4 regions of the Streptomyces chartreusis genome follow, and region 1 is predicted to be linked to each of the others. Evidence: riboswitches for the same ligand, from Rfam matches in the RefSeq annotation. Region 1 holds a riboswitch; each other region holds the start of a gene.
The links. A riboswitch is a leader RNA that binds a small molecule or an ion and turns the genes downstream of it on or off. The one in region 1 is predicted to bind cyclic di-AMP.

Region 1 (2,189 bases):
AGGGTTGACGATCGGTGAGATAAGCCACTCCTAAAGTGTTCACCAAACGTGGAATAACCCTTTGAACAGGGGTGTTGTGGGCGCAACATACCGAAGGCCGGACCCGGGGATCGGGGTCCGGCCTTCGGCCGTGTGTCAGGCAGGTGGTTCTGGCGTGGCGCCGCGTCAGCCGATGGCGACACCCTTGGCGCGCAGGTAGGCGACCGGGTCCACGTCCGAGCCGTAGTCCGGCGTGGTGCGGATCTCGAAGTGCAGGTGCGGGCCGGTGACGTTGCCGGTCGCGCCGGAGAGGCCGATCTGCTGGCCCGCGGTCACGGTCTGGCCGCTGGAGACCGAGAGCGAGGACAGGTGGGCGTACTGGGCGTAGTAACCGTCGGCGAGCTGGATGACGACCTGGTTGCCGTACGCGCCGCCCCAGCCGGCCGAGACGACGGTGCCCGCGCCGACCGCCTTCAGCGGGGTGCCGGTGGCGGCGGCGAAGTCGACGCCGGTGTGGTAGCCGCTGGACCACATGCTGCCCGCGACCTTGTAGCCGGTGCCGAGGGAGGCGCCGGACAGCGGGGCGGAGAAGCCGTTGACGGTGCTGGTGGTCTCGGCGGCCGCGGTCGCCTTCTTCGGCGCGGCGGGCTTCGCGGCGGACGAGTCCTTCGCGGACGACTTGGACGCCGAAGAGGGCTTGGAGGGCGACGACTTGGGGGCGGTCGTCGCGGCCTTCTTGCCGCCGACGGCGAGCTTGAGACCCGGGTGGATCAGCGACGGGTCGGAGCCGACGGCCTCACGGTTGTCGGCGTAGAGCTTCTTCCAGCCACCGCTGACGTTCTGCTCGTCGGCGATCTTCGAAAGGTAATCGCCGACCTTCACCGAATAGGTCCGCACGTCCGCCTTCTTCTGGGCGGCCTTCTTGTCGGCGGCCTTCTGGCCGGCGATCGGAAGGGACTGAACGGCCTTTTCCGAAACGGACTGCGAGGGAGCGGCGTGGGCGCCGGTGGCTCCCATGAGGGGAAGAGCGAGAGCGGCGCCACCGGTTCCGGCGACGGCGATGGAGCGGGTGAAGCGCAGGGACTTCGGACGGCGATGCTTACCCTTCGCGGGCATGACGAATTCCTCTCCGGCGCCTGCGAGGTGAGCTGTCGGGTGCGGGCTGGAGATGCCCGGCCGCGCCGTGGCGCGACTTGACCCCTAGCCGTTCCGGAGACCGGAACAGGCGGTTGTACCTGTGGGTCCCCCGCTCCTGCCGTGCACGGGTGAGTTTGCGCGGAATCCGAGCGGCGGCAGGATTGGGCGTCCGTCCGGATTGGTGGCGAACGTAAGCGAGGAAGACGCATGGGAACAAGTGAGAGGTTCCGTCCGAATGCGTTCCTGTTGATCCCTTGTGGGAATTAGCCGTCACCGTGCGTGAAATATGGGACTGTCGTCCGACTCAAAGCCCCTTGAAAAGCCTATGAATTACGTGGACATGACGGGCGACGCACCGTCACGGCTATGACGCTCCTCACGTGACACTGCTCCAGCTTTCTTTATTGCAGAGCGAGTTGGAATGAAGACGCCAATTCGGACAGATCACCTAGATGCGACGGAGGCGAATAACTGCCGCATCGAGGTCACCCTTCAAGCCGGCCCGCAGTCCGTGATGCACCAATACGGCCCCTCGGTGAATTTCGCCCGTTTCAAGGCATTGATACGCAGCTGTCGGATCCAGACCCCGCAGCCGGAGCGCCGGAAGAGGCTCGCCGTAGCTCTGCGCCTGGAGCCAGGCCAGAACGACCGTTTCGCCCCCGAGCACGTACTGCACCGCGCTCAGCCCGCCCCGCGGAGGCCGCAACCGGTACAGGTCGCCGCGCTGCACCAGGGGCCGGATCTCCTTGTAGAGCGTCACCCACTCCCCGGCCTCGGCGAGCTCCTCCTCGGTCCACCGCGCGAGGTCGCCGCCGACCCCGAGCACCCCGGCCATCGCGCTCACGAAGCGGAAGCGCAGCGAGCTGGCACGGTGGTTGAGCATGGCGTTCGGGCTGTCGGTGACCCAGGCGGCCATGGCCCGGGCCGGGTGGATCTGGCTGAAGCCGTGCTGGATGGCGAGCCGGTCGAGCGGGTCGGTGTTGTCCGAGGTCCACACCTGGTCCGTACGGCCGAGCACGCCGAGGTCGATGCGCCCGCCGCCGCCCGAGCAGGACTCGAAGGCGACGCCGGGG
Region 2 (2,189 bases), 6.9 Mb from region 1:
GGTCCATGGACGCTCAGCTCATCGCCTTCACCGGTGTCTCCGCCGGCCTGGTCGCCATGCCCGGGGCCGACTTCACCGTCGTCGTACGCAACGCCCTCGTCTCCCGCCGGGCCGGCATCGCCTGTGCGCTCGGGATCGGCGCGGGGCTGCTGGTGCACGTGACGATGGCGGTCGTCGGCGTGGCGGCGGTCCTGGCCGCCGTACCGGCGCTGTTCCGCGCGCTCCAGCTGGTCGGCGGCGTCTATGTGCTGTACCTGGGCGTGCAGACCCTGCGGCAGCGGCCCACCGAAGTCGTTGACACGCGCGAGGAGTCCACCGCGCGGCCACTGCGACAGGGCTTCGTGACCAACGCCCTCAACCCGAAGGCGTCCCTCACGTTCCTCAGCGTGCTGCCGCAGTTCGTGCCCGCGGGCGCTCCGGCCCTGCCCCGGACACTGCTGCTGGCCATGATCGTGCTGGCCATCGCCCTGGTGTGGTTCCAGGTGGTCGCCCTGCTGGTGGACCGGCTCGGCAGATGGCTGCGCCGGCCGCGCGCCGCACGTGCGGTCACGGTCGCCACCGGCGCCGCACTGACGGCCTTCGGCGCGGCCCTGCTCGCGGGGCCGCTGCTCGCCCTGTGAGGCCCCGAGGGCGGTGACGGCGCGTCAGGGTGCCGCCACCGCCCCCGGGCAGGTCACTTGACCCGGCCGTACCAGACGCTCCTGGTCCAGATCTTCTGAAGCTTGACCACGTCCCCGGTCTTCGGGGAGTGCCAGATCTTTCCCTTCCCGGCGTAGATGCCGACGTGGTAGACGTACGACCCCGAGTGGAAGAACACCAGGTCCCCGGCCTTGCGGTTCTTGGCCGAGATGTGGCGGGTCTTGTTGTACTGCTGGGCAGCCGTGCGGGGCAGCTTCTTGCCCGCCTTCTTGAACGAATACAGCGTGAGCCCCGAGCAGTCGAACCGGTTCGGGCCCGTGGCGCCCCACCGGTACGGGGAGCCCTTCTTGGAGGCCGCGACCTGAAGTGCCTTCGACGCCGGCGTGGCTGCCTCGGCCTCGGACGTGAAGCCGGGTGCCACTATCGAGCCGCCCACTGCGGCGATGGTGAGAGCCGAAGCCGTACCGGCCCGGACCATGAGCGACGGGACACGATTGAGCGCAGTCATGCGCAACCCTTCGTCAGCCGCCTGAGAAGGATGACCTGTCGGATTCGGGCTGGCGAAGTTGCCCGGCCGCGTTGCCGCGGCTTCACCCCAAGGGTTGCTCGGATCGAACGAACGTCCGCTCCGGCGACCCGTCTTGCTCGGGTCCTCCACTCCTGCCGATCCACTCCTGTCGACCGGTCATCCGGGCGGCGGCAGGACTCGGCGTCCGCCCGGACCGCCCCGCCGCTGTGGCGGGGGCTTGTCGTCAGACAGGGATCTTGACGCACGGATGAGCGAAATACCCAACGGAATCGGGGGTTTGTGGTGTTACTCACCACTCACCCGTTCGGGTGGGTGACCCCCCGTTCGGGTGAGTGTCCAGGCACCCGAGGAGTCCCGGACCAGGGGCGGAGCGCGTGATTCCGTCTGCCGGTCATGCCTGTTGCGCAACCCTGACGGCCGCACGGAAGGAGGGCCGACTACGCCGAAAGGGGGTACGCCGTTCGGTCCGTTTCAACTCCGTTCCGGACGCCTCGGCAGTGGGCCGGGGCGCCCGGAATCCGGCTGTAGGGGTCGTCAACTGTCGGAGCGCGGGGGCACCGTGACGCGAGCCGTGCGGCGCTCGCCGTCCAGCACGCGCAACGCACGCGCCAGCGTGGGAGCGTGCAGCTCCGTCTCACCGCGCTGGTGCATCAGCGCCAGCGCGTCCCGCAGCTCGGTCGCCCTGCTCACGAGCGCCTGGGCGGCCCGCAGCCCGCGATAGGTGTCGCCGTGGTGCGCAGGGTTGATCCGGCCGAGCAGGTCCACGACGTCCAGATAACGGTCGATCAACTCGCCCTCCGCCCGCGTCAACGCGGGCAGCGGCGGCAATTCGGGTGGCAGCACCGGCCGGTCACCGCCCCGTGGGCGGAGCGAGCGTCTCCTTGCGGCTGGGGATGATCCGGTCCACCAGTCCGTACTCCAGCGCCTCTTGGGCGGTGAGGATCTTGTCCCGTTCGATGTCCTCGGCCACCTGCTCGCGGGTGCGTCCGGTGTGCCGGGCGAGCATCTCCTCCAGCCGGGC
Region 3 (2,189 bases), 2.5 Mb from region 1:
CTCGGTCGGGCGGTTGGCCTGACTTAGGAGGGTGCTGTTTCTTGACGCCCGCCGCTGCGGGCGGACACCCCCCGGCACGTCCCCTCACCGCCGTGGGCGACTGCGGGTACCGCGTGCGTGCCGGGGAAGCGTCCGTTCCTGTCAGGCCGGGCGGACCACGCTGTGGATCGACGACTCTCCGTCGTAGTAGATCGACTCCTCGCGGACGTACGCGCCGGGCTTGGGGGCGTGGATCATCATGCCGTTGCCGATGTAGATGCCCACGTGGGTGACGTCGTCGTAGAAGAAGACCAGGTCGCCGGGCTGGGCGCTGGAGAGGGGGACCGTGGTGCCGGCGTTGACCTGGTCGTAGGTGACGCGGGGGATGTCGACGCCGGCGGCCTTCCAGGCGGCCTGGGTGAGGCCGGAGCAGTCGTAGGAGTCGGGGCCGGTGGCGCCCCAGACGTACGGCTTGCCGATCTGGGAGCGGGCAAAGGCCAGGGTCTTCTCGGCCTTGGTGGCGTACGAGGAGTCCGACGAGTTCGAGGAGTCCGAGGTGCCCGAGTCGGCGGGCGGCTGGGTGCTCTCCTGCTGCTGGGCGGCGGCTGCCGCCTCCTGGCGTTGGCGCTCGGCCGCCGCCTGCTGGCGGGCCAGCTCCGCGGCCTTGCGGGCGGCCTCCTCCTGCTTGCGCTTCTCGATCGCGGCGAGGCGGGCCTTCTCCTCGGCCGTCAGCTTCGAGAGGAGCTCGCGCGCGTCGGAGAGCTTCTGCTGGACGGTGGCCTTGGCCGACTTGAGGTCGTTCTGCGAGTCGGTGAGCGTCTCGAGGCTCTGGGTGGCCTCCCGGCGCTTCTCCATCGTCTCGGACTGCTGGGTGAAGTAGTCGTCGACCGACTCCTTCTGACGGCCGGTCATACGGTCCATCAGCTGGGTCTGGTCGAAGTAGTCCTGCGGGTTGTCCGCCAGGAGGAAGGTCGCCGTGTCGGGGGCCGCGGCGCCGGTGCGGTACTGGGCGGCTGCGTTGCGGCCGAGTTCCTCGCGGGCTTCGTTGAGCTTCTGGGTGCGCTTGGCGACGTCGTCGAGGAGGGTGTCGACGCGCTTGCGCTGCTTCGTGGTCTTGTCCTTGGCCGAGTTGTACTTCTCGGTTGCCGACTCCGCTTGGCGGTAGAGGTCGTCGACCTTCTTCTCGACCTCTTCGAGGCTGGGCTTGTCGTCCGTCGACGGGCTGGCGTTGGCCGTCTGGGACAGCAGGGCCACGGACGTGAGGGCTGCCGTGGCGAGGGCAGGGGTGCGTATGCCTGCTACGCGCGTACCGGCGGGACGCGACTTGCGGTGCGACGCCAAGGGAGGCGACTCCTTCCATATTCCGCCTACCGAGTTAGCTGTCGGGTTCGGGCGGGTGGTTCGGAAGGGTTGCCCTACGGCCGGTCCCCGCGAGGGAAGTCGGGCCGATTCACCCCAAGTTCGGTGGGTCCCCGGCTCCGGTCGCCGTGAGGCGTGCCGGACTCGGCGGAGGCCGTGCGGCCCGGCGTCGTTCGCCGGTGGGGGTCGTACGGCCTGCCCGGCACGGTAGCCAACTCGTGTGGCCCCTGTGAAGGTTGATGTTCGATATGCCCGATACATTTTCGTGACCTTGGTCCCAAACGTAGCGGGCGGTGATTGGTTCGGGGGTGCGTGCGGGGTTTTGGGGGTGGGGGGTGTGTGTGGGTTGATTTGGGCGTGTTGGTGGTTGTCTGGGGTGGTCGGTTGCGGGTTGTGGTGGGGTCGTTGCTGGGGGTGAGGGAGGAAGTGGGGGCTGATTGTCGGGGGTTCGAGGGCGGGGATGTCTCGAGGGTGGGGGCGGGCTGTCAGTGGGGCGGCCTAGACTCGGAGAGCGATGAGCAGCCTCTTTGACGACAGCTTCCTGGCGGACCTCCAGGCCCCTCGGGCCCACGGGGAAGAGCACCCGCCGCCGCCCGAGGACGACCACGCTCCGGAACCGGTTCCGGACGATCTGTTCGGTGGGAAGTTCGACGTGCCACCGGACCGGGACGGCCACTACCGCGACGGCGCCCCGCGGCCGGTCATCGACGCCGCGGCGCTGCTGGAGGGGCTGAACGACAACCAGCGTGCCGCCGTCGTCCACTCCGGCACCCCGCTGCTCATCGTGGCCGGCGCCGGGTCCGGCAAGACGCGTGTGCTCACCCATCGCATCGCCCACCTGCTCGCCGAGC
Region 4 (2,189 bases), 7.1 Mb from region 1:
TGGCGCGGGTGTCGTGCGATGCCGTCGATGTGAGGGGGGTGGTGGCGGTCGTCGCCGTGACGTCCGCCGGAGCGGGCGGTGGCGTGACCGTGAGGGTGCCGAGATACGGGTCCCTGATGGTGTCCGGGCCAGCGGTCTGCGGCGCGGCCGTGGTGACGGTGCCGAGGTACGGGTCCGTGACGGTGGCCGGTGTCGCGGCCGTGGTCAGGGTGCCGAGATAGGGGTCCGTGATGGTGGTCGTCAGGGGGTCGGTCGTCTGGGCTGCCAGTGCGGTCGCCGGCTGGGCCGTGGCGCCGGGCGGGACGGTGGTGAGGTCGGCGGCCGACTGCGCTTGCAGGGCCTGCCAGCGGTCGTCCGCGGAGGGCTGGGCCTGCGTGTTGCCCCACGTGTCGGAGGGCAGCGCCGCGATCGCCGCCGGGGCCGCGCTCTGTCCCGTGGTGTACCCGGACAGCAGCTCGCGGGCCCGGTCGAGCTTGCGCCGGTTCTGCTCCTTGGTCGTCCGCAGCGAGTCCCGCGTCTGCGGATCGGCCGCGGAGTCGACGCCCGGGACGGCTGCGGAGGCCGAGCCGGTCCCCGCCGGCAGGGCGAGGGCGGCCGGCATGACCTGGGTGGCCTGGAGATCCGCCGGAGTCGAGGGCACGGCCGGCAGAGCGGCGACGGGACCGGCGGTCAGCTCGGCGAGCGGAGCCGCCCCGGTGCCGCGACCGGACGTCAACTCCCTGGCCGGCGCGGCCGGCAGGGCCAGCGGTGCTCGACCTGTCGACTCACGTGCCGGGGAGAGGTCCTGCATCGCACGCGCGAGCCTGCGTTCGACGGGACGGTCCGGCGTCCGGTCGCGGGGCAGGGCGGCCGGCACGGTCGGACCGAGCCTTGCGCGCGCCATGTCGAACCACTGCCGGCTGACGTTGTCGAGCGCGGGGTCGCTGCGATTGCCCTCGCTCGCCCGGATCCCGCCGTTCCCCGGCCCGGGGCCCCGCTTGCGCGGCCCGGTCGACGCGGCGCGGGTGGCGTTGAAGGTTCCCGAGTCGGACTCGGCCCGGTCGTACAGGGAGGTGATCCGGCGGCTGACTTCCTCACGGCTGGGTGCCTCGTCCGAGGACGAGGGAGCGGCGCCCGCCGTCTGGCCGAGCAGCGCCACCGAGGTGAGGGCCGCCGACGCGAGTGCGGAGTTGCGCATGCCGGGCAGGCTGAGAGCCCCCGGCCGCGCGGTGCCTTCCGGCGCCATGGGCGACGTACTCCTTCCGTACTCCGCCTACCGAGTTAGCTGACGGGTTCGGGCGGTCGGTCCGGAAGGTGTGCCCTACGGCCTGTGCCCCGAAGGGCAGTCGGCCGATTCACCCCAAGTTCGGTTGGGTCCCCGGCTCCGGTGAACCTCTTTGAGCGCACCGGACTCGGCGGAGGCCGCGCGTCCCGGCGGGGTTCGCCGGAGGTCGTCGTGCGGCCTGATCCGTAACCTAGCCAACTTGTGCGCCTCCCGTGAAGGTTGAGGCGTTAAATGTCCGATACGTATTTGTGACCTGCGACGCTTATGAGGGAGCGGCGGCCCGGTTCACTTCGCGGTGCGTCGGCGCCGCCACGCTTCGTAGTGATCCAGCACCGTCTGCTCGATCGGGCGGTAGGTGATGCCCAGTTCGTTCACGCTGCGGCTGTTGTCGACGCGGAACCGGATGCCGAGGTGTTTTCGGATGTAATCCTGCGTCAGGCCGAAGGCGGGGCCGAGGATCCGTACCGGCCAGTGCGGGAGCGCGGTGCGCGGCAGCCGGACGTCGCGGGGGTGGCGGGTCCGCAGGATGCGGGACATCTCGTGGAACGACGTCATGGTCTCGGCGGCGACGATGTAGCGGCCCTCGGCGTCCGGGTTCTCGGCGGCCGCGATGTGCGCGTCGGCCACGTCACGCACGTCCGCCGTGGTGAAGCTGAAGTCCGGGGCGCCGTAGAAGAAGTAGCCCTGGAACAGCTCCTGGAGCAGGAACAGGCTGCCCGACTCGGAAGCCGGTGTCAGGGAAGGGCCCAGGATCAGGCCGGGGTTGACCGACACCAGGCGCCAGCGGGCCTGGGCCGACTCCGCGTCCCGGGCGGCGCGCTCCGCGAGCGTCTTGGCGTAGTGGTACGGGTTGTTCTCCACCGTGCTGGTGGTGTTGAAGTACCGCTCCGAGAGAACCCCGTCGTCCATCTTCAGGACGTCCGCG

Region 2: another riboswitch for cyclic di-AMP. It lies ahead of CP983_RS37230 (C40 family peptidase); the one in region 1 lies ahead of CP983_RS06365 (LysM peptidoglycan-binding domain-containing M23 family metallopeptidase).
Region 3: another riboswitch for cyclic di-AMP. It lies ahead of CP983_RS16880 (C40 family peptidase); the one in region 1 lies ahead of CP983_RS06365 (LysM peptidoglycan-binding domain-containing M23 family metallopeptidase).
Region 4: another riboswitch for cyclic di-AMP. It lies ahead of CP983_RS38085 (C40 family peptidase); the one in region 1 lies ahead of CP983_RS06365 (LysM peptidoglycan-binding domain-containing M23 family metallopeptidase).

The regions. Positions count from the first base shown of each region.
Region 1 is NZ_CP023689.1:1,534,893-1,537,081, forward strand. Features, by position in the region: gene CP983_RS06365 (LysM peptidoglycan-binding domain-containing M23 family metallopeptidase) at 166-1,095, opposite strand; cyclic di-AMP (ydaO/yuaA leader) riboswitch at 1,100-1,265, opposite strand; gene CP983_RS06370 (alpha-galactosidase) at 1,565-2,189, opposite strand, start outside.
Region 2 is NZ_CP023689.1:8,400,521-8,402,709, forward strand. Features, by position in the region: gene CP983_RS37225 (LysE family translocator) at 6-620, shown strand; gene CP983_RS37230 (C40 family peptidase) at 674-1,147, opposite strand; cyclic di-AMP (ydaO/yuaA leader) riboswitch at 1,151-1,283, opposite strand; gene CP983_RS37235 (hypothetical protein) at 1,703-2,011, opposite strand; gene CP983_RS37240 (ATP-dependent Clp protease proteolytic subunit) at 2,019-2,189, opposite strand, start outside.
Region 3 is NZ_CP023689.1:3,994,343-3,996,531, reverse strand. Features, by position in the region: gene CP983_RS16880 (C40 family peptidase) at 142-1,320, opposite strand; cyclic di-AMP (ydaO/yuaA leader) riboswitch at 1,329-1,498, opposite strand; gene pcrA (DNA helicase PcrA) at 1,853-2,189, shown strand, end outside.
Region 4 is NZ_CP023689.1:8,592,285-8,594,473, forward strand. Features, by position in the region: gene CP983_RS38085 (C40 family peptidase) at 1-1,225, opposite strand, end outside; cyclic di-AMP (ydaO/yuaA leader) riboswitch at 1,234-1,407, opposite strand; gene CP983_RS38090 (NAD-dependent epimerase/dehydratase family protein) at 1,550-2,189, opposite strand, start outside.